Regions from separate parts of the Bradyrhizobium sp. UFLA05-112 genome, predicted to be linked through region 1. Evidence: riboswitches for the same ligand, from Rfam matches in the RefSeq annotation. Region 1 holds a riboswitch; the other holds the start of a gene.

What was found. A riboswitch is a leader RNA that binds a small molecule or an ion and turns the genes downstream of it on or off. The one in region 1 is predicted to bind cobalamin.
Region 2: linked by a shared signal. The riboswitch ahead of SO180_RS08750 (ribonucleoside-diphosphate reductase subunit alpha) and the one ahead of SO180_RS03345 (TonB-dependent receptor) in region 1 are both predicted to bind cobalamin.

The regions. Positions count from the first base shown of each region.
Region 1 covers NZ_JBANBK010000003.1:181,596-192,228, forward strand. The annotation lists gene SO180_RS03310 (alpha/beta hydrolase domain-containing protein) at 1-752, shown strand, start outside; gene SO180_RS03315 (response regulator transcription factor) at 871-1,296, shown strand; gene SO180_RS03320 (response regulator transcription factor) at 1,300-1,962, opposite strand; gene SO180_RS03325 (LysR family transcriptional regulator) at 2,372-3,256, opposite strand; gene SO180_RS03330 (ring-cleaving dioxygenase) at 3,389-4,327, shown strand; gene SO180_RS03335 (alpha/beta hydrolase) at 4,327-4,980, shown strand; gene SO180_RS03340 (PepSY domain-containing protein) at 4,987-6,435, opposite strand; gene SO180_RS03345 (TonB-dependent receptor) at 6,448-8,814, opposite strand; cobalamin riboswitch at 8,932-9,131, opposite strand; gene SO180_RS03350 (histidine phosphatase family protein) at 9,207-9,779, shown strand; gene cobT (nicotinate-nucleotide--dimethylbenzimidazole phosphoribosyltransferase) at 9,786-10,633, opposite strand, start outside.
Region 2 covers NZ_JBANBK010000011.1:15,845-26,477, reverse strand. The annotation lists gene SO180_RS08780 (RMD1 family protein) at 680-1,519, shown strand; partial or broken gene SO180_RS08775 (transposase) at 1,854-2,048, opposite strand; partial or broken gene SO180_RS08770 (ATP-binding cassette domain-containing protein) at 2,054-2,465, shown strand; gene SO180_RS08765 (hypothetical protein) at 2,800-3,603, shown strand; gene SO180_RS08760 (alpha/beta hydrolase) at 3,603-4,850, shown strand; gene SO180_RS08755 (ribonucleotide-diphosphate reductase subunit beta) at 5,412-6,566, opposite strand; gene SO180_RS08750 (ribonucleoside-diphosphate reductase subunit alpha) at 6,577-9,480, opposite strand; cobalamin riboswitch at 9,604-9,819, opposite strand; gene SO180_RS08745 (glycosyltransferase) at 9,939-10,633, opposite strand, start outside.

The DNA.
Region 1 (10,633 bases):
TCTGGGGGTCCGAAGCGAGCTTGCTCGTCACCGACACGCGCGGGCGCAATCTGGAACCGCCGCCTGAGGTGCGGCTCTACATGGTTGCAGGCAGCCCGCACGGCAATGTCGCGACTGCCGTCGTTACACACAGGCCGACCTGCACCCTGCCTCTCAATCCCGTGTATGGCGGCCCCGCCTTCCGCGCGCTGCTCACCGGCTTGCAGGCGTGGATCACCGAGGACGTGGCACCGCCGGCAAGCCGCTACCCGACACTGGCGCAGAATACGCTTGCAGCAGCCAGGGACGTCTATCCGGTGCCGATCCCGGGCCTTGGCTATCGCGCTCAGTATGCGCGCGCGGAGGCAATTGAACAGGCAGCTCCGTTGCCGAAGGTACACGGAGAATACCCGCTCTATCTGCCGCGCGCCGGCGCTGATGGCAACGCGCTGGCTGGCGTCCGGCTGCCATTGCTTGCTGCGGCTCGCGCGACCTACACGGGATGGAATGCGATCGCAGGGGCAGATGGCGGACAAACGCTGTGCACCCAGATGGGCGGCACGCTCGCCTTCGCCAGCACGCGCGCAGAGCGTCTTGCGGCCGGCGACCCCCGCCCCTCGATCGAGGAGCTTTATCCCACGCCGGATGCTTATGTTGCCGCGGTCAAGGCTGCAGCCGTGCGCATGGTCGACGATCGTCTGCTCCTTCCCGAGGATGCAGCCGATGCCGTCGCCGCGGCGCAAGCCGGCACGCTGGCCCGACTTGCGCCCTGACGGCGCGTGCGCGGGCGTATCGCCGGCAAGCCGACGGCGCCCGAGTATACATCTGTATAGTCGCCGCGGTTGGTCGTTGGACCTAAGCTTGCGTTAACGGTCTTATGCGGGATCATCATTGTCGTCTCGCGATTGCCCGTTTTCGGGATTACGGATCGTGCAAGTACCTCATGCAGGACGACTCGTTGCGATCGTAGACGACGACAACTCGGTTCGTACCGCGGTTCGCGGGCTGCTGCGCTCCATTGGTGTTTCTGCGGAGGTCTTTGCATCTGCGGAGGAGTTTCTGCGCTCCGCGAAGATGGATCAGGTTGGCTGCTTGGTCGTCGACGCCAATATGCCGAACATGAGCGGACTTGATCTGCACCAGACGCTGCTCAGCCAGGGAAATTCGATCCCCACGATCATCATAACCGCCTACCCGAGTGACCATGTCCGGGCTCGCGCACAGCAGAATGGCGTGCATTGCCTGCTCACCAAGCCGTTCAACGAGGACGATCTGCTCAGCGCCATTCGCAACGCTCTGGCTCGAGCGGGTCGGTGACCGTCAGGCCACCTTGCCGCTGTCGTTCGATTTTCCCAGCGCGAGAAGAACCCGGTCTGCCATGCGCGACAACTCGGGCAGCGACTTCGCACGCATCTTTCGCATCACCTGGCCGCGATGAACCTTGACGGTGATCTCGCTGAGGCCAAGCTCCGCCGCGATCTGCTTGTTCAGCCGCCCACTCACCACCAGCGCCATGACTTCGCGCTCCCGCGGCGTCAGCGTTTCGAAGCGGGCCTTCAGCTCAGCGCTGATCTTCTCCTGCTCGAGCCAGGCGCGGTCGCGGGCATGGCCAAGCTGGATCGCGTCGAGCAGGTCCTGCTCGCGAAATGGCTTCGTCAGGAATTCGATTGCGCCGCCCTTCATCGCCTGGACGGACATCGGGATGTCGGCATGGCCGGTGATGAAGATAATCGGCAACTGCCGCTTGCCGCTGCCGAGCTCGCGCTGCAGCTCGAGTCCGCTTTGTCCCGGGAGGCGCACATCCAGCACGAGGCAGGTCGGTCCTTCGGGCCGCCCCGCATCCAGAAACTCGCTGACCGAACCCATCAGGCTGACCCGGAATCCCGCCGACCGCAGCAGATTGCCAAGCGATTGCCGTATGCTCGGATCGTCGTCGATCACGACCACTGTCGCGGGTTGATCCTTGTCCTTGGGCTCCGTCACAAGCGCACCTTGACACGTGCTTCGACCAAGGAGTGTAGCGGGCACCCCAAGACGAGGGAAGCGGGCGATCAGCGCACATTGGCCGTCCATCCCCGACCTTCCGGTGACATAGACTGAACCATTCAGTACGCTCGGCTATGCCATCGTATAGCTAGCGAAGCGAAACGAATTCAGTAAGTTAGTAGCATGAGTAGCGAAACCATATCACTCGTGTTCCCGGCGCTCGGCGTTACGATGCCGATCGCCGCGATCGTCCTGCTCGCCGGCGTGTAACGCGCCTCGACGGAGCACCTTCCGGCAGACGCCAAGCGCAGGCAACCTCGGCAGTCATTGAGCAAACGTCAGCGCGCGCCCGCGGGTCTGCTACGAGCCATCCCCTGCTGCGTTGCATCGAAACCCGTCCGGCGTATCAACCCTCGAACCGTTCCACCAAAAAATCGATGAACAGACGCACCTTGAGTGCGAGATGGCGTGTCGGCGGATAAAGCGCGTAGAGCGTCAGTGGAGGCGCATGATAGTCATCGAGACAGGTCCGAAGACGCCCGGTCTGCAAAGCGTCCTCGCCGATGAAGACGGGGAGCAAGGCGATTCCCCGCCCGGCCACCGCTGCATCGCGCAGCACCTCGGCATTGTTGACGCACAGCGTCCAGGACGGCTGGATCCAGTGATCGCCGTCCTTGCCCGACAGCTTCCACTGGTTGCCGGTGGAGAGGAATCCGTAAGTGAGGCAGTTGTGATCGCGCAAATCGTTGGGATGCGATGGCACGCCGTGGCTTCTGAAGTAATCCGGTGAAGCACAGATCACACGGGCGATCGGCGCGATCTTGCGCGCGATCAGGCTCGAGGATTCCAGATCGGCAATGCGCAAGGTGACATCGAGACCGTCCTGGAGCGGATCGACATTCTCGTCGCTCAGCACGAGCTGGATGCGAAGCTCGGGATAACGCTGCATGAACTCGGCAATCGCCGGCCCGAGCCGAAGCGTACCGAACGACATCGGTGCATTGACCCGCAGCAATCCGCGCGGTGTAGCCTGCGACTGAGTGACGGCATGGTCCGCGGCCTCGAGCTCGCCGATGATGCCCAGCACGCGCTCAAAATAGGCTTGGCCGTTTTCGGTCGGGCTGACGCGGCGCGTGGTGCGGTTCAAGAGCTGCACGCCGAGCTCGTCCTCGAGTTCGCCGACATATTTGCTCACCGCGGATCGCGACAATCGCAGCGCCCGGCCCGCTTCGGAAAAGCTGCCGAGCTCGACCACCTTCGCAAAGGCCCGCAGGCCTGCCAGCTTGTCCATTCCGGCACCGTTTCAATTGTCGCCATTTCATAGACAGTGATGCCATGAAACGCCAGATTGTCTTTGAAATGGAGCGGAACGATATTTCCAGCATGACGAGCCGATAGGGCTCACACGCAATGGAGACAAGTTATGGCCGGCCTTCACCACGTCACCGCGATTTCCGGTAACCCGCTGGGGAACCTGAAGTTCTACAGAGAGCTTCTGGGCCTGCGGCTGGTCAAGAAGACCGTGAATTTCGACGATCCCGGCACCTATCACCTCTATTATGGCGACGAGAGCGGCACGCCCGGCACCATCCTCACCTTCTTCCCTTGGGAGCATGCGGCACCGGGCCGGGGCGGCGTCGGCCAAACCCAGCAAACCGCCTTCCGCGTACCCGCACGCTCGATCGGCTACTGGACCCATCGCTTCATCGAGAAGGGCGTCGCGCATGAGGCGCTGGAGAAGCGATTTGGCGAGAGCGTGCTGTCCTTCACCGACCCTGACGGCATGAGCCTCGCTTTGGTCGGCGTACCCGGTGCCGAGAACGAGCGCGCCTGGAGCAACGGCGACGTTCCGACCGAGCACGCGATGCGCGGCTTTCACGGTGTGACGCTGCTGCTCGATGATGCCGCCAAGACCGGCGCCATCCTCACCAATGTGCTCGGCTTCGAGGCGGCCGGCCGCGAGGGTTCGATCAGCCGCTATCGTTCGCCGAACTCAGCCGGCGGCATCGTCGATATCTATGAGGCCAAGGGCTTTCTGCCCGGCCGCATGGGTCGCGGCTCCGTGCATCATATCGCGTTCCGTGCCGCTGACGATGCGACTGAGGCGGAGATGGCGCGTAAGCTCGTGACCGAGCACGGCATGCAGCCGACCGAGCAGAAGGACCGCAACTACTTCCGCTCGATCTACTTCCGCGAGCCCGGCGGCATCCTGTTCGAGATCGCCACCGACATTCCGGGCTTTGCCGTGGACGAGCCGCTCGCAACGCTCGGCGAGGCCTTGAAGCTGCCGCCGTTCCTGGAGGCACATCGCAAGGACATCGAAGGCGTGCTGGCCCCGCTGGGCGATGAGGAGGCGGCGTGATGAGCCAGCTCTCTTTCATCCACCGCTTCGAGAAGGGCACGCGGCGCGATCTTGCGCCGCTGCTGCTCCTGCACGGCACGGGCGGCGACGAGAACGACCTGATCCCGCTCGGCCGCATGGTGGCCCCTGACCGTGCGCTGCTCTCGGCGCGCGGACAGGTGCTGGAAGGCGGCGCGCCGCGCTTCTTCCGGCGGCTTGCCGAGGGCGTGTTTGACGAGGCCGACGTGGTGCGCCGCGCGCATGACCTTGCCGACTTCGTCGATGCCACACGCAACGAGTACGGCATCGCGGCGCCGGTGGCGCTTGGCTATTCCAACGGCGCCAACATCGCGGCGGCCATCCTGCTGCTTCGACCGCAAACCCTGCGCGGTGCCGTGCTGCTGCGCGCGATGGCGCCGCTGGCAAGGCCGCCCCAGGCCGATCTTGCCGGCAAGTCGGTGCTGCTGCTTTCCGGCCAGCACGATCCGATCGTCCCTCCCGGCAATGTCGGAGGCCTTGCCAGGACTCTCGCTGCATCTGGCGCGCGCGTGGAGAGCCGCGTGTTGCCGGTCGGCCACCAACTCTCCCAGCTCGACGTCAATCTGGCGCGCGAGTGGCTGGCCGAGGAAGGATTGTCCGACGGCTCACGCCGCAACGAAGCCGCGAACGCGTGAGGTCTGTCACGGCCGCAAGATCCCGGCGCCGATTGTGTAACGCAATCGGCGCCAGCCGATGACAATGCCGGTGAGCGAGAACACGAAGCCGAGGGCACACAAGCCGACGATCAGAACGCTGCGCACGTGCGCATGCGCCAGCAGGATGGGAAAATCCAGCGTGTGCAGGGCACTGTAGAGCCAACGATAGACCCGTCGCGACGAATCCAGCTTTTGCAGCACTACGCCGTTCGAACCGTCGATGTCGAACCAGACGTCGCCGCATCGCGTGCGGTAGACGGGTCCACCCGGCAGCAAAGACGATGCAGGATACTCATCGGTCGCACTGACCGGTGTTGGAACGCCACAACCGTCCCAAAGACGCTCGGTCACTCCTGAGATATCGCGGGGATTCAGGAATGGCTGTTGCTCGTCCGGTTTCGAATCCCCTGCCCTGACCAGGATCTGCCTGTCGAGACCGACGCGGTCGCGCCGGTAGAAGCTGCCGTTGAAGGCGAACCACTCGACCTCGCGGGCCGATGGTGAGATCGGCGGCCAGTTCACGGTCGCAAGCGCGGACCAGTCGGGCACCGCAGAGGCGATATTCGCTTCGGCTTGCGTCAACTGCCCGCGTGAGAACAAGCGTCCGTGGTCCATGGACAGCCAGCCACTGAAGATCAGGGTCAGCACGAAGGTCGTCGCCAAGAGCCCGATGACGTGATGCAGGGCATGCCAGCCGCGATAGGGTGAGCGCATTCGCCCTTTTTCAAGCCTGATCCGCGCGATGCCCAGCGCAGCGCCAAGCACGGCTGCGATCAATGCGAACAGCGAGAGGCTCCAGACGACCCCGTCCCACAGCGACCAGTTGCGCCTCAGCACAGTCGGATAGATCCAGTGCACGACGCTGCCGATGAAATTCCATCCGCGCTCGCGCCGCATCGTATCCAGGACGATCTCGCCCGTGACCGACGATACGTAAAGCTCCGTCCCATCAGCGTCGGCGAGTGCCACGCGGAACAGCGGCCGATGCCGATCGAAGCCGTTTGGCACGCTCCATTGATCGTACTCGGCAAGCGCGACGATCGACGCGCGGGCAACATCAAGCCCGCGCCGTCGCGCATGATCGGTCGCGATGGCAAGTGCAACGTCCGGCGATGTCACGGCGGCGTCGGCGCCGTCCGTTGCGCGGATTGCATGCGACCGCGAAGGCCCCATGACGACGTAGACGGGACCGTCGCTCCGCCGGATCAGCCGCACGCGCGCAGCGTCGGACAGTCCGCTCGCCGCGACGGCGTCCGACGGCCCAATCCCCGCAGCCACGTTTCCCAGTGGTGCGAGACTTTCGACGCGTTCCGCTTCACTCAATGAAGGAAACGGAACGAAGTGCATCACGATTCCGCTTGCGAACCACATCGCAAACAGCAGGCAGAACGCAATTCCAAGCCAGCGGTGCAGCAGGATCGTCGCGCCCATCATGCGATCATCACCTTACCACTTGAACGCGGCGGAGATCTCATAGGTGCGCGGCGCGCCCAGCAGAACCTGATCGGGGTAGAACGGATCGCCCCAGACCGCATAGCGCTTGTCGGTGATATTGCGCACGCGGAACGTCAGACGCGTCTGCTCGACGGCGAAGACCGATTTCGGGATGTCGACGAATGCGTAGACGTCTGCGATCGTGTAGGCGTTCAGCGTCACGGTGTTCGCATCGGTGTTGTAGCGATCGCCGACGTGACGTCCGACGACGCCGAGCTCCACCGGCCAAGGTGTGAGGAAAGGTGTGAAGAAGCGATAGGATGCGCCGGCATTGGCGACGATGCGCGGCACGTTTGGCGGCGTATTGCCGGAGAACGAGCCACCGGCAAAATTGTAGTCGGCATAGCGTGCATCGACATAGGCGATATTGCCCCACAGCCGCATGGCGTCCGTCACGCGCACGGCACCGGCGAGCTCCACGCCCTTGGACTCCTGTCGCCCGGCAATGTTGAGCTGCATGCCGCCGGCGGCTGCATAGACGTTCTTGCGCAGGATGTCGTAGGCCGAGAACGACCATTCTGCCCGATTGTCCCAGAACAGATGCTTGACGCCGGTCTCGTAGGTGCGCGAGGTCGTCAGGTCGAGCGGCTGCGTTGGTGCGAGCAGGAAGATGTTGTTGGCCGAGACGTCGGCGCCGGTCGCATACTGGCTATAGAAGGTCAGGCCGGGCACCGCTTCCCAGGTGTAGCCGATGCGGCCGGTCACCGGCGCCCAGTCCTTCGAGAACGGGAAGCCCGCCTTCTCAAGACCGCCGACGTTGGTCGAATTGCGGTCGAGCCCGATATGCTCGACGCGCAGGCCGCCGATCAGCGCGAAGCTTCGGGTGATCTTCAGCCGGTCCTCGAACGACAATGCTTCGTTGTCGATGCGCGCCGTCTGCTGCTGCGTCGTGAGCGGGCCATAGTAACCACGCGCGGGATCGACCAGCGTGACGAGATCATGCGGGAAATTCGCCGCGCCCGGCCGGACGAAATCGAGATCGCTCGCGGCGAAGGTCGTCACCAGGCGATTGTCAAAACCTGCGATATTCGCATCCCAGGTCAGGTCGGTGACGTTGCCGACCAGCCGCTGGCTGTGCGCCACATAGAAGCGCTCGCGATCGACCAGGTTTGAATTGGCGTTGAACGCCTCGACCTCGTTGTTGAACCACGTACGCTCGGCACCATAGCCATAGGTCTGGCTCTTCAAGGTGAGGCCCTGCGCGAGCTTGAGCTCGAAGCCGCCACGCAGCCACACCTCCTGCGCCGCGTTGCGATTGTCGAGCACATTGTAGTTGGTGTTGAAGGTGCGGTCGTCGATCGTGACGGGGCCGAGATTCGACCCGTTGTAGTTCGAGACGTAGCTGCCGGAGACGATGCCGGCTGTGGCGTGCGACCCGCTGTAGGCGATCGGCACCAGCGGAACGCCCCAATAGCCCTTTGAGCGATCCTCCCTGTATTCGATCGCGCCCCAGAGCTTGAGATTGTCCGAGACGCGATAGTTGAGCTGGCTCGATACATCGAGCGTCTTGGTGCTGGTGTCGTCGGCAAAGCCATTGAGCGAGGAGCGGCTGACGTCGAACCGATAATCGAGACCCTGCACATTGGTGCTGCCACCGGAGCCGTAATAGCTGCGGTACGAGTTCAGCGAGTCGTACGAAAAGAATGCCTCGTTCTGGACCGGCCCGGTGTGCGGCTGCTTGGTCACGAAATTGACCGCGCCGCCGCTGGCGCCCTCGCCTGACATCAGCGAGGCCGGCCCCTTCAGAAACTCCACCGCTTCCAGATTGGCCGTGTCCATGATGCGCGAGGTCATGTTCTGCGGGCCGATCTTGATGCCGTTGTAGAGAGTATTGATCTGACTGTTGGTGAAGCCGCGCATCGAGAAGGCCGAAGGCTCCGCCGGATTGTCGCCGGCGGTCACGCCGACCGTGCCCTGCGCGACGTCCGAAACGGTCCGGTAGCCCTGCTCGCGAATCGTCTCGGCCGAGATCACCTCGACGGTCGCGGGCACCTCACGCGCAGTGAGGCCGAGACGCGAAGCGCTTTCGGCCACCGCATTCGTGTTGAGTGGTGTCTGCGTCGCGTTCTGAACGGCCGGCTTTTGCGAGGTCACGGCGGTCGCCGTTCTGTTCGGCGCCGCGCGCCGGGCGCTTCGCTCATTGCGTCCGCCCGGCTTGGCCGGCTTGCGGCTTTGGTCGGCCTGGCGGACCTCGACCGGCGGCAATTGCTCGCGGACTTGCTGCGCAACGGCTGCGGATATATCGACGAAGATGAACGGCGTGAGAATGCTGGACGCGCGCAGGAATTTGCGCGGGTAGCCGGTGCGGGCGGAAGACATGGTTCGGACCTCGGTATGACGTCAGTGGCACGTCACAGCGAACCAAGTCTCAACCTTCGGCGCAGTTCTCGCCTCCAGCTAAGCCAAATGTCTGTACTCCCCGACCGACATCTTCGCGTGTGACCACGGCTGACGGCAGGTCTCCTGGCTCGCGGGTCGTGACCTCTTCGCCGCCTTCCCGGGACCGAGAGCCCAGTGGCTTGTGACGAAGGATTCTCCGCTTACAGTTGCGGGGGCAGCTACGGCATTGGGGAAAATCCCCGCACCGCATTCCCTTTTCATCCCCGGATGGGGAAACCGTCGCGAGCATCTATGATTAGGAGCGACAGAGAGTCAATGTGCTGGCCGCGGCATTCTTGTCGCAGCGGTGCAAACGTCTGTGGAGATGCTGAATGGAGGGGGACACCTTCCTCTGGTTGGTGAGACATGCGGTCGTCGATGGCGTCGCGGGGACGATCCACGCCATGGATGCGCAGGCCGACCTCAGCGACCGGACGCGTTTGGACGCGTTGCGACGGTGCCTGCCGCAGGGGGCCGCGAGCTACGCGAGCCCGGCACGACGGACCGTCGACACGGCGCACGCGCTCGGGCTCGATCCGATCCTCGTGCCCGGGTTCAGCGAGCAGGATTTTGGCGAATGGACCGGACGACGTCACGACGATCTCGCCGCCTCGGGCGGCGAGCCCTACGCGCAGTTCTGGGCCAATCCAGCGCACGCGAGGCCGCCGGGCGGCGAAAGTTTTGAAGATCAGATCGCCAGAACCCGTGAAGGCCTTCACCGCATCGAAAGAGGACCGGCGGTCCTCGTCGTCCATTCCGGCACCATCCGCGCTGTGCTGTGCATCGCGCTCGACCTCGCCCCGGAGGCGGCGCTGCGCTTTGCGATCGAGCCACTCTCGCTCACCCGCATCGATCGGCTCGCGAACGGCTGGCGGATCGTGTCGGTCAATCAGACGATCGCTTGAGCCGTCTCAGGCCGGACGATCCGGAACATTGGCCTGCGCGAACGTCGCCATGCCATTGTGCAGGGCGCAGGCGAGCCGCACCAGCGGCAGCGCGATCGCGGCGCCCGATCCCTCCCCGAGCCTGAGATCGAGGCTGACCAGCGGCTGAACGTTGAGCGCGCGAAGCACCAGGCGATGACCCAGCTCCGCCGACTGGTGCGACGGCAGCAGGAACGGTTGACATGACGGATTGAGGCGCGCGGCCGCCAGCGCAGCAACCGACACGATGAAGCCGTCGATCAGGGTTGGAACACGCCGCTGTGCAGCCGCGATGATTGCGCCGCAGATCGCCGCGATTTCGAGGCCGCCGACTGCGCGCAGGACCTCCTCCGCAGACGCGCCCGTCTTCGTCAGGCCATGCCGTGCAAGCGCAGCGTCGATCACGCGCGCCTTGCGTGCACGCCCTACGGCATCGACACCGGTGCCGCTGCCGGCGATCTCGTCGGCGCTCACGCCGAGCAGGCTCGCCGCGATCGCCGCCGACGCCGTGGTATTGCCGATGCCCATCTCGCCGAGGATGAGGAGATCAGGCTGCTTCGCCGCCGCACGCGTCACAGCGCGCTGTCCGCATTCGAACGCAAACACCAGCTCCGCCGGCTCCAGCGCAGCTTCCACGCTGAAATCGCGCGTGCCACAGCGCGGCTTGTCCGCGACAATCCCCGCGCCCTCCGACTGTGCCAGCGAGCCGGCATCGACGACCTCGAGACTTAAGCCCAATTCACGCGCCAGCACCGAAATCGCAGCACCGCCGGCGGCGAAATTCGACATCATCGCGATCGTGACTTCCTGCGGATAGGCGGAGACGCCCTGGGCGA
Region 2 (10,633 bases), on a different contig from region 1:
AAGCGTAGATGCTGGCCCGGAGATAGCTCATGTTCTACGTTTACAAGTACGCGCGCATGCCCGGCCGGGTAAATGGACCTTTGCGTTGCAGCACTCGAAGTTGGAAGACCCGAATTGGCAGCGCGGAGGCTTTGCCCACAAGGCATTGACATATGCACGGAACCAACCACCAAACCGCGACATGGCTCCCTCGGCTCCGTGCAGGGGCTTGATTGCTGCGCAATGATCGTGCGGCAGAAACTCAAGTAGAAGCGGATAAGGGATGGAGACTCACCAGCCCATTGCCCATCCTTGACATGCTTCGCTGGGTCGAAGTGTACGCGCCAGCCTCAAGCATGAGACAGTCACTTGCTTGATATTCGCTTCAGTCGCGACAATGCGACGCCGAGCCGCCTGATCACGAGCGGAACATGATCGCAGCATTAAACGGCGCTCCCGAACGAACAGTAGGTGCAACTTGCCCAAGATGACAGAAAGCCGACCTCATCGCGATAGAAGTGACTGTGTCCTCGCGTGCGCGATCCGACGAGCGTAATTGACTTTTATCGCGAAGATTGTCGGGACAGTGCGACTGATTACATCCCTGCAAGGATGGCGGCCCTTTCGGCGTGCGGCCGTCGCGTCTCGACGAGCAAGCAAGCAAACGGGTGATCTGGATCTGTCCAATGAGGATTTTCGTGTGAACGCCGATCAACTTGCTGTGGCCACGTTCGCAACATCACCGGGGCAGGACGCCGCGCCGAGTTTGGAGTTTCGTGCTCTGATGCTGGGGGACCGCATCAATGCGGCGGGCCTGGAGATCGGAACGATGGTGTCGTCGACGCCGGCCGCTTTCCGGGTCCATGCCGGGCTCGCCGTGATCTTCCGCTACGGCATCGTGGTGCTGATCGGCCTCTCGCCCTCCGAAGAGAAGGTTCTGGTCGACACCTTGAAGCCGCGCGTGATCGGCGAATTCAGTCCCTACGAGGAAGAGACCGCGCAGGCGCAGCTCTGCAACGATGACGCCTCCGAGACTATCCAGCCTGGCGGGCCAATCTGCATCGCCAAATTCTCCGACGACCGGCTGCTCCTAATCGCGGACGCGATCGCCAAGAGCACCGCGCTTGCCCGCGACGAGCGCCGTGTCGGCGCCGTGTTCGACGTCATCGAGCCCTTTGCGCGAGAGCTCGCCCAGCGCGGCCGCACGCCGCGCCGACGCAAGGGAATCCTGCAACTGATTGGTAACGTGCTGTTGGTGCAGCAGCGCGTCGCTGGCCGTGTCGCCGTCGCGGAAAAGCCTGACGTGCTCGGGGAGAGGCCCGGGCTCGACCGTCTCTATTCGCGTCTGGAGGACGAATATGAACTGCTTGAGCGTCTCGACACGCTCGAGCGCAAGCTCAAGGCAATCTCCGAGACTGGGAATGCGCTAACGGATATTATCGACACGCAACGCTCTTTTCGCCTGGAGGTCGCCATTGTCGTGCTCATCCTGATCGAGGTCGTGATCGGCTGCGTCGAGATCCTCATTGGAACTCACTAGCGATTAGGTTCGCTCAATCGCGAAGTCCTAAGCGTCTACGAGCATTTCCGATATAGCATCGGTGGCCAGAGCTCCCCCCAAGCCGTTCAGTTGGCTCGACGTTTGCGAGACGTGTTCCGCGCTCCGGGACGCCTTCCCTCCCATTTCGCTGGGGCAGCAAGCTGGCCAAACGCATCGGCGGCAAAAAAAGCCAAGGTTGCCAGATGCAAGTCCAGTCAGCACAGCAAGAGACTAGCTAGGGATTTTAGAAGCGGTCGGGCTGAATTTTGGGCTGCCCGAATGAGCGATCACAACGCTGGCTGGATTACGAGAAGATCATTATTTCGTCTGGTGAAGCAGAACGGTAGCTGCCTCGAATGAGAAGACGGTCACCCCATCGGGATATCTTGCCATTGATGTCGGTCTCGCCAGACTGGCTGCCCGGCGGGCTTAAACCCAGATAGGCGCCGACGCTGGATGCCGATCGAAATCGCGATGGACGATCGATCGCATGACGGAACCTCAAGGCAGTCACACCGCCGACGCCCGGCCGAGGGTGGTCGTAGCATGCTTGACGAGAAGGGCAGAAACCGCGAGCATGTGGGCATGGCCTTTCAAAGCTTCAATTTGTTTCCGCTTCGGACAGGGCTCCAGAATGTCATGATGGGGCGCGTGTCGGTTCAGCGCCGAGACAGGGCTGAGGCGCGGCAGCAGGCGCTGGCGTTGCTCGAGAAGGTCGACATGGCCGAAAAGCGCTGACCAATATCCCGCCCGCCTCTCCGGTAGCCAACTGCAGCGCATGGCAATCGCCCGCGCGCTCGCGATGCGACCCGCCGTTACACTCTTTGACGAGGCGACATCGGCTCTCGACCCAGAACTCGTGGGTGAAGTGCTCCGCGTCATGAGAGAAGTGGCCAAGCAAGGCACGACGATGATCGTATTCGCACACGAGATGGGCTTCGCCCGTGGCCATTGCGGCTCGTCAGCGAGATGCGCCAAGGCGCGCCTTAGCCAGCTTGATGTCTGCTGTCGGACTTGTAGCACTCGGCGTCGCACTCGCGTGGTGTCACGAGGATGTTTGGAGCAATACGCTGCTACACCGAACTCCCGCCTACGCGAACTTTGCCCGTCTAAGCGGATCACTCCCCATAAATGATGAGCCAAAAGGGAGTTTGTTCGTTCGACCGAATGGCTCGCGGGCAGTGCGTGTTTCGGATCTATTTGCAACCTAACATCACCTGTGATACCGCAATGAAGCTATTACGACTTTAAGTTACTTTTTGATGGTTTTGGAGGCACGGATGTCATTCGCCGCGCTGGATATCCCGCAAAAATCGATCAGGCCGAGCCGGTGTATGACCGCGAATGGCGTCACGGCCCTCCTATCGATTTTCGCGCTTTCAGCAACCGATGCTTTGGGCGAGGAATGTGGCTGCCGCTTCCAAAAGGCTCGGTCCGAATCCACAATCGGGACCTGCGCGGTCCGGGAGGACATGGCGCGCGATTGCGACCTGGTCTGGGGAGCGCCGGCCGGTTCTAAGGAAGCCAATGCCGGGCCTTCGGACAACGACGCCATCTTCTCGGATCTGACCAAGGCCGCCAATGCCGGCCGTTCGCCAGACGCCGACAAATTCGCTCCCGGCGCGTCAGGGATGTCAGACCCTGGTTTCTGGAACCAATTCAGAAATGAGGTGCGCCGGCGCTCTCAGATTCCGGATGGCGCGAAAGCCAGCACGTTCGATCACGCGTTGGCTTTTTTGGCCAACCAAGGCGCTACATCTGATTTCCGGCAGTATACGCTCGCCGCCATCATCTTCACCACGGCCACCAACTTAAGCCAAGGCCGGATCGATCCAGAGCTTCGTCTTGCGATCGTTACTGCCATGATGAGCAACCGGGATAAGCTGACAGCCTTTGCGAGTGGCGGGTCCGAGCCCAGTCAGTTCACCATGCCTTTGACGGTCAAGTCGCCGGTAGCTCCATCCAACCAGGTGACGCTGAACGGACAAGTGACGCGAGGTTGCTTCGACATCTGGACCGAGGTGCCGACCGTCGGATCGCTGGTCAAGGCGCCCTGGGCCTCCGTTAAAGGAGGCCGATGCTAATGAGGATCGTCTGGCTAGCCGTACTGCTTGTTCTGGCAAGCATTTCTCTCGCGAGCGCTCAAAGCGTCCGCGTTATTGAGTGGAGCCGCGGCCGCTCTCCAATCGCGGTTCTCTTCCTTCATGGCCTGGGCGGCTGCGCGGTGCCTTCAGGAAAGACCGCGAGGGAATCTTGCGCCGATGGCGCGATCGACAGCTTCCGCAATCCCCAGAGCTCCAAGAGCTGGCCGGAAATGATTGCGTCGGACGATTATCGTTTGGCGGCGGCGGCTCTCCGAGATATATTGCCGGCTCCTCTCCGCCTTGAAGATTTGGGCGTCTGGGGCGTCGACTACAGCCGATTGACGACGTCGGGCTGCGCCACATTCAGCGTGCCAGAGGCCGCGAGGCTGATCCGCGGACAAATCGAAGCGAGCAGGCTTTTCGAACGCTACGAGCAGGTCATCATCGTTGCCCATAGCATGGGCGGCCTGATTGCCAAGAACATGCTTTTGTCGTGGCAAAATTCCAACGATCCCGACGGAATGTTGGCCCGCACGATCGGCGTGCTGCTGCTCGGCGTCCCCTCTCAGGGGAGTGATATCGCGCCAGCGCCAGGCGTTTTGCGGTATGTGCTCGAAACTCTCGGCGTCGATAAACTCGCAAACGCTTGCGGCCGCCAGGTCAAGGACTTGTTTGCCGCGGATGAAAACACTTATCTTCGCGACCTTGAGCGACGGTGGGAGCAGCTTCTCAGCGCACGCCGGTCAGCCTCCCATTCGCAAGCCCCGCTGGTTTATTGCGCGTACGAGACAATACCGGAGCCGATTGCGACGAAGTACATAAGCGCTACCGTCGTCAAACAACTGTACGCCCAGACGCAATGCAGCGACGAGCAATTTGCCATTCCAACCTACCATACGATGCTTCCAAAACCACTGAACATGGAAGACGACGTGCATCGTGCCTGGTTCGCCCGCCGTTTGGACGATCTGTTCCGTCAGTGGACTCAGTGGGACTTCGTCCGTTTCGACTTCCTCGCGAATGACACACTCGAAGCCTTCGCCCGAGCTGTGAATCGCAATCAAAGCGCGTTTGTACTCGATGTCGCCGACGTCAAGGATGTCAAAGTCGCCGCTGGCAAATTCACGGCGCCGGACAACTTCGCTTTGGCGACGAAAGTCGCGAATGTGAATTCGCTTTGTCTGAATCAGGAATGGCCTGATGGCAAACCGGGCCACGTGTGGATGCGGCCTATGGGAAAGTGCTGACGCGCGGCGGTGTTCGTACGCAATGTGCCCACGGATAAGCCGTCCAATGCCATCTCGGCCGTGAATTTTCATCGCGCATCAAAGGAAGCCAGCGGATCTAGAATCGCTAGATCGCGGGCATTCGTTCAGCAGCGTCACGTGGAGAAAGGAAGGCACCTGACAGACGCCTCCCCTCGTTAGCCTAGATTACGTAAGTAAGGAGAATATACAGAAGCAAAGGAAAGTCGCCCGGTAATCCAGCCGTGCGACGTCCCATCCTAAAACGTCGCACGAAATTCGTTTTGTTCTCAACAGACATTTGGCGAAGCTACTGGAAACCAAAGATTTTCCTTTGATGGGCGCACCAGGGCTCTAACCTGGGACCCGCTGATTACGAGACAGCCCCGGGTTGAGAACAATCAATGACATACTGGTCGCACAACTGGGCTTATCCCACTGAAAGTGGGCATTCGTCGGACGATCATAGCGATTGACTGCCCGCCGGGTATTCGCGCGAGCAAAGGGGCTCTCACCGAGCCGGTGCGCGCGTCAGACCTGACGCGCGACTGCTGCTACTCGACGTCAATCCCAGCTCAGCGCTCCCCCGTTCTGGTATTCGATGACGCGGGTCTCGAAGAAGTTCTTCTCCTTCTTCAGGTCCATGGCCTCCGACATCCACGGGAACGGGTTCTCGACCTCGGCGAAGACGGACGCAAGTCCAATCTGCGCACAGCGCCGGTTGGCAATGAATTGCATGTATTGCTCGCACAGTCCGGCGTTGAGGCCGAGGAAACCGCGGGGCATCGTGTCGCGACCATAGGCGGCCTCGAGCTCGGCTGCCTCCCGGATCATGCTGCGGACCTCCTCTTGAAACTCTGGCGTCCACAAATGCGGATTCTCGATCTTGATCTGGTTGATCACGTCGATGCCAAAGTTCAGGTGAATGCTCTCGTCGCGCAGGATGTACTGATACTGCTCGGCGATGCCGACCATCTTGTTGCGTCGGCCGAGCGACAGGATCTGCGCAAAGCCCGTGTAGAACCACATTCCTTCAAACACGACGTAGAAGGCAACCAGGTCGCGCAGGAAGGCGCGGCCATGGTCCGGCGTTCCCGTCTGGAACAAAGGGTCGTTCAGATGCTGTGTATGCTTAAGCGCCCAGGCCGCCTTGTCGGTGATCGACGGCACCTCGCGGTACATGTTGAACAGCTCGCCCTCGTCGAGGCCGAGGCTTTCAACGATGTACTGGAATGTGTGGGTGTGAACCGCTTCCTCGAACGCCTGCCGCAACAGATACTGCCGGCATTCCGGATTGGTGAGATGACGGTAGATCGCCAGCACGATGTTGTTGGCAACGAGCGACTCCGATGCCGCGAAGAAGCCAAGGTTGCGCTTGATCGCGCGCCGCTCGTCCTCGGTCAGGCCGTCCCGCGATTTCCAAAGCGCGATATCGGCCTGCATCGACACTTCGGTCGGCATCCAGTGATTGTTACAGCCGGAGAGATACTTCTCCCAGGCCCAATTGTACTTCAGCGGCAAGAGCTGGTTGACGTCGGCGCGGCAGTTGATCATCCGCTTCTCGTCGACCGACACGCGGCCGCCGGTGCGATCGATCGCGCCGAGACCGGTCCCATCTGCCGGCTCGAGCTTGAACTGGGTCTGCGGACGCAGCGCCGTGGTGAGGGTCAAGGCGGCCGGAGCGGCCGCCGTGGTTTCGGTATCGGACCAATTGAGCATCGTCATCTCCTTACTGACACACTTCACATTCGGGATCTTCGATCCGGCAGGCCTTGATACCATCGAGGTCCAGGGCTGCCGCGGCTGGCATTATGATTGGGGCATGCGAGGCCGCAGCCGATACGGAGACCGCGTTGAGTTTTCCGTCGGTGCCCTTCAGCGTCGACTTCTCGACATGCGTGGCACTACGGGAGCGCAGGTAATAGGTGGTCTTCAAGCCGCGCCGCCAGGCGAGGCGATAGAGCGCATCGAGCTTCTTGCCGGAGGGATTGGCGATGTAGAGGTTGAGCGACTGCGACTGGTCGATCCATTTCTGCCGCCGTGCGGCAGCCTCGATCAGCCAGGCGCTGTCGATTTCGAAGGCCGTCGCGTAGAGCGCCTTCAGATCCTCCGGGACGCGATCGATCTGGCCGACGCTACCATCGAAATATTTGAGGTCGGACACCATCACCTCGTCCCAAAGCCCCCTCGCCTTGAGGTCGCGGACCAGGAACTCGTTCACGACCGTGAAGTCGCCGGACATGTTCGACTTGACGAACAGGTTCTGGTAATTCGGCTCGATCGACTGCGACACGCCGCAGATGTTGGAGATCGTCGCTGTCGGCGCGATCGCCATGACGTTCGAATTGCGCATGCCGCCTGCCACTATCTTCTTGCGGAGGCGATCCCAGTCAAGCGTCGAGAAGCGATCGACATCGAGCCCGCCGCGCGAGTCGGCAACGAACTGGATAGAGTCGAGCGGCAAAATGCCCTTCGACCACAGCGAGCCCTCGAAGCTCGGATAGCGGCCGCGCTCGGTGGCGAGATCGGAGGATGCCTCGATGGCGTGGAAGGAGATCGCTTCCATGCTGATGTCGGCGAAAGCGATCGCCGCTTCGGACGCGATCGGGATACGCTGGACCTGAAGTGCCTCCTGGTACCCCATCAGGCCGAGCCCGACCGGCCGATGGCGCATGTTGGAGCGGCGCGCCTCAGGGATGGTGTAGAAATTGATGTCGATGACGTTGTCGAGCATACGCACCGCCGTCGTCACCGTCCGCTTCAGCTTGGCCTGGTCGATACCGTTAGCTCCGACATGGGCGAGCATGTTGACGGAGCCGAGATTGCAGACCGCGACCTCGTCGGCAGAGGTGTTCAGCGTGATCTCGGTGCAGAGGTTCGAGGAATGGATCACACCCATGTGGCGCTGCGGCGAGCGCAGGTTGCAGGGGTCCTTGAAGGTAATCCAGGGATGGCCGGTCTCGAACAGCATGGTCAGCATGCGGCGCCAGAGGTCGGTCGCACGCACGGTCTTGAACACACGCATGCCACCGGCCTTCACCTTGGCTTCATAGGCCTCATAGGCCATCTTGAAGGACGTCCCATACAGATCGTGCAAATCGGGCGTCTCGTCCGGCGAGAAGAGCGTCCACTCGTCGTCGGCGTCGACGCGCTGCATGAACAGGTCCGGCACCCAGTTGGCGGTGTTCATGTCGTGGGTGCGGCGGCGGTCATCGCCGGTGTTCTTGCGCAGATCGAGGAATTCCTCGATGTCGACGTGCCAGGTCTCCAGATAGGCGCAGACCGCGCCCTTGCGCTTGCCGCCCTGGTTGACGGCGATCGCGGTGTCGTTGGCCACCTTCAGGAACGGGATGATGCCCTGGCTTTCGCCGTTGGTGCCCTTGATGTGGGCTCCGAGGCCGCGCACCGGTGTCCAATCGTTGCCAAGGCCGCCGGAGTACTTTGCGAGCAGCGCATTGTCCTTGATCGACTTGAAGATGCCATCGAGGTCGTCCGATACGGTGGTGAGGAAGCAGGACGACAGCTGCGGGCGCAGCGTGCCGGAATTGAACAGCGTCGGCGTCGAGCCCATGAAGTCGAACGACGACAAGAGATCGTAGAACTCGATCGCCTTGGCTTCGCGGTCGATCTCTCGAATTGCCAGGCCCATCGCCACGCGCATGAAGAAGGCCTGCGGCAGTTCGATCCGCTTGCCTTGCTGATGCAGGAAATAGCGGTCGTACAGCGTCTGAAGGCCGAGGAACTGGAAGTTCAGGTCTCGCTCAGGCTTCAGCGCCGCGGCGATGCGGCCGAGATCGAAGCGGGCGAGTTCGGGATCGAGCAGTTCGGCTGCGATGCCGACCTTCACATAGGCCGGAAAGTATTCGGCATAGTGCGTCGCCATATCGCCCTGCGAGGCCAACGTCGTAACGCAATGGACATGCGACAGCACCTCGCCGCGGAGCTTGTCGAGCAGCAGGCGTGCGCTGACATAGGCATAACTCGGCTCCTGCTCGACCAGCGTGCGCGCGGCCATGATCGAGGCCAGCGCCAGCTCGTCCTGGCTGATGCCGTCGTAGAGATTGCGGGTGGTCTCGGCCAGCACGGGGGCTGCGGAGACGCCGTCGAGACCGGCGCAGGCCTCATTGATGATCAGTTCGAGCCGGCGCGTGTCCAGACCGACGCGCGAGCCGTCCGGCAGCGTGACGTGAAGGATCGGTGCGGCGATGGGCGCCGGCTGCGCGGCCGCTTCCTCGGCGCGCTGGCGGGACCGTTCCTCGCGGTACAGCACATAGGCCCGGGTGACCTTGTGGTGCTCGCTGCGCATCAAGGCGAGTTCGACCTGATCCTGCACATCCTCGATATGAAAGGTGCGCCCCTCACCTGCGCGGCGCATCAGGGCTGCTATGACTTCGGCCGTCAATTGCTCGACGCTCTCGTGAACGCGGCGCGAAGCAACCGCAGTGCTGCCCTCTACCGCGAGGAAAGCCTTGGTCATTGCGACCGCGATCTTGGCGGAATCGAACGGCGAGACCTTCCCGTTGCGGCGGATGATCTGCATGGCCGGCTCGCTGGAAGCAGCCGCAAGTGACTGTGGACGCAACTGGATGATGGGTGCGGAAGCGGTGTCCGCGTCGTGCAGGTTCAGTGACATCAAAGGGCCCCGTGATGCGCGCGTTGTGTTTGGACGGGGCGATAAGGAAGGACGCTGCCGGAACGCCGGCAGACGTGTTGCCGGACGGTGCGTGCAAGCGACCGCCGGGACACCCCGCCCGTGGACGTTCAGATCTTCACGGCAGGTCTCCTGGCTCGCAGGTCGTTGCTTGCTTCCTGTCTTCCCGGCGCGGCGCACCAGTGACGTTGTCCGGAAGCAGCTCGCTGCTGACAGTTGCGGGGGCAGCGCCGGAATTCCGCACCAAAGGCGCAGTTCACCGGCTTCCCTCTTAGCCACTACATCTTGCGATGCAGCAGGACCGTGACACCCATATATGGAGATATTCGAGGCAAGCTGTCAATGATTGTTTTCATGGGGGGCGCACGCGGACGGCCATCCCCAATCAGTTATCGAGTATTGACGAGCTCAAGCATGCTTCTGATAGGTCGCCACCATAGTCAATTCGCACAGCCGGCTAATGCTCTCAATCCTTGCTCATAGCCAGAAAGCATCTTACGCGCGTCGAGGCTTCTCTCGGCGCCGGCTCTCGCAGCTTGCTTCATCCCTTTGAGGAAATTCCGATCGAGCGCAAGCTTTTCAATTCTATTGGCAAATTCGCAAATCTGTCGCGGCTGGCAAAGAAAGCCGTTTACGCCATCCTGTATGAGCTCTGGCAGTCCACCAACGGCGGAAGCAATAACTGGAACCCCGAGCGCGAGCGCCTCTAACACGACGACCGGCCGACCATCCAGCCGCGAAGGCAGCACGAGCACATCGTATGATGCAATCCATGGACGAACATCTTCAACCTCCCCGATGAGATGGAAGCGACCGCCGAGATTTGCCCTTACAAGAGCACTTTCAATGCTAGAGCGAAGCGCCCCGGCTCCAGTCATTACAAAGTGGATTGGCAAGTGCGATAGTTTCTGTGCGACCTCGACAAAAGCCAAAGGATCCTTTTCCTCGGACCATCGCCCCGAAAAGCCGACGATAAGCTCTTCCGATGTCGCGCTCAGTCGATCCACCACGGAAGCGTCTCGTGAGCTTGGCACGTACCTGTCGAGGTCGATCCCGCTGGAGATCTGCTGGACGCGATCCGAAGACACTCCCGCATCCTTCAGGAACCGTAACACCTCTCGATTTTCCACGAAAT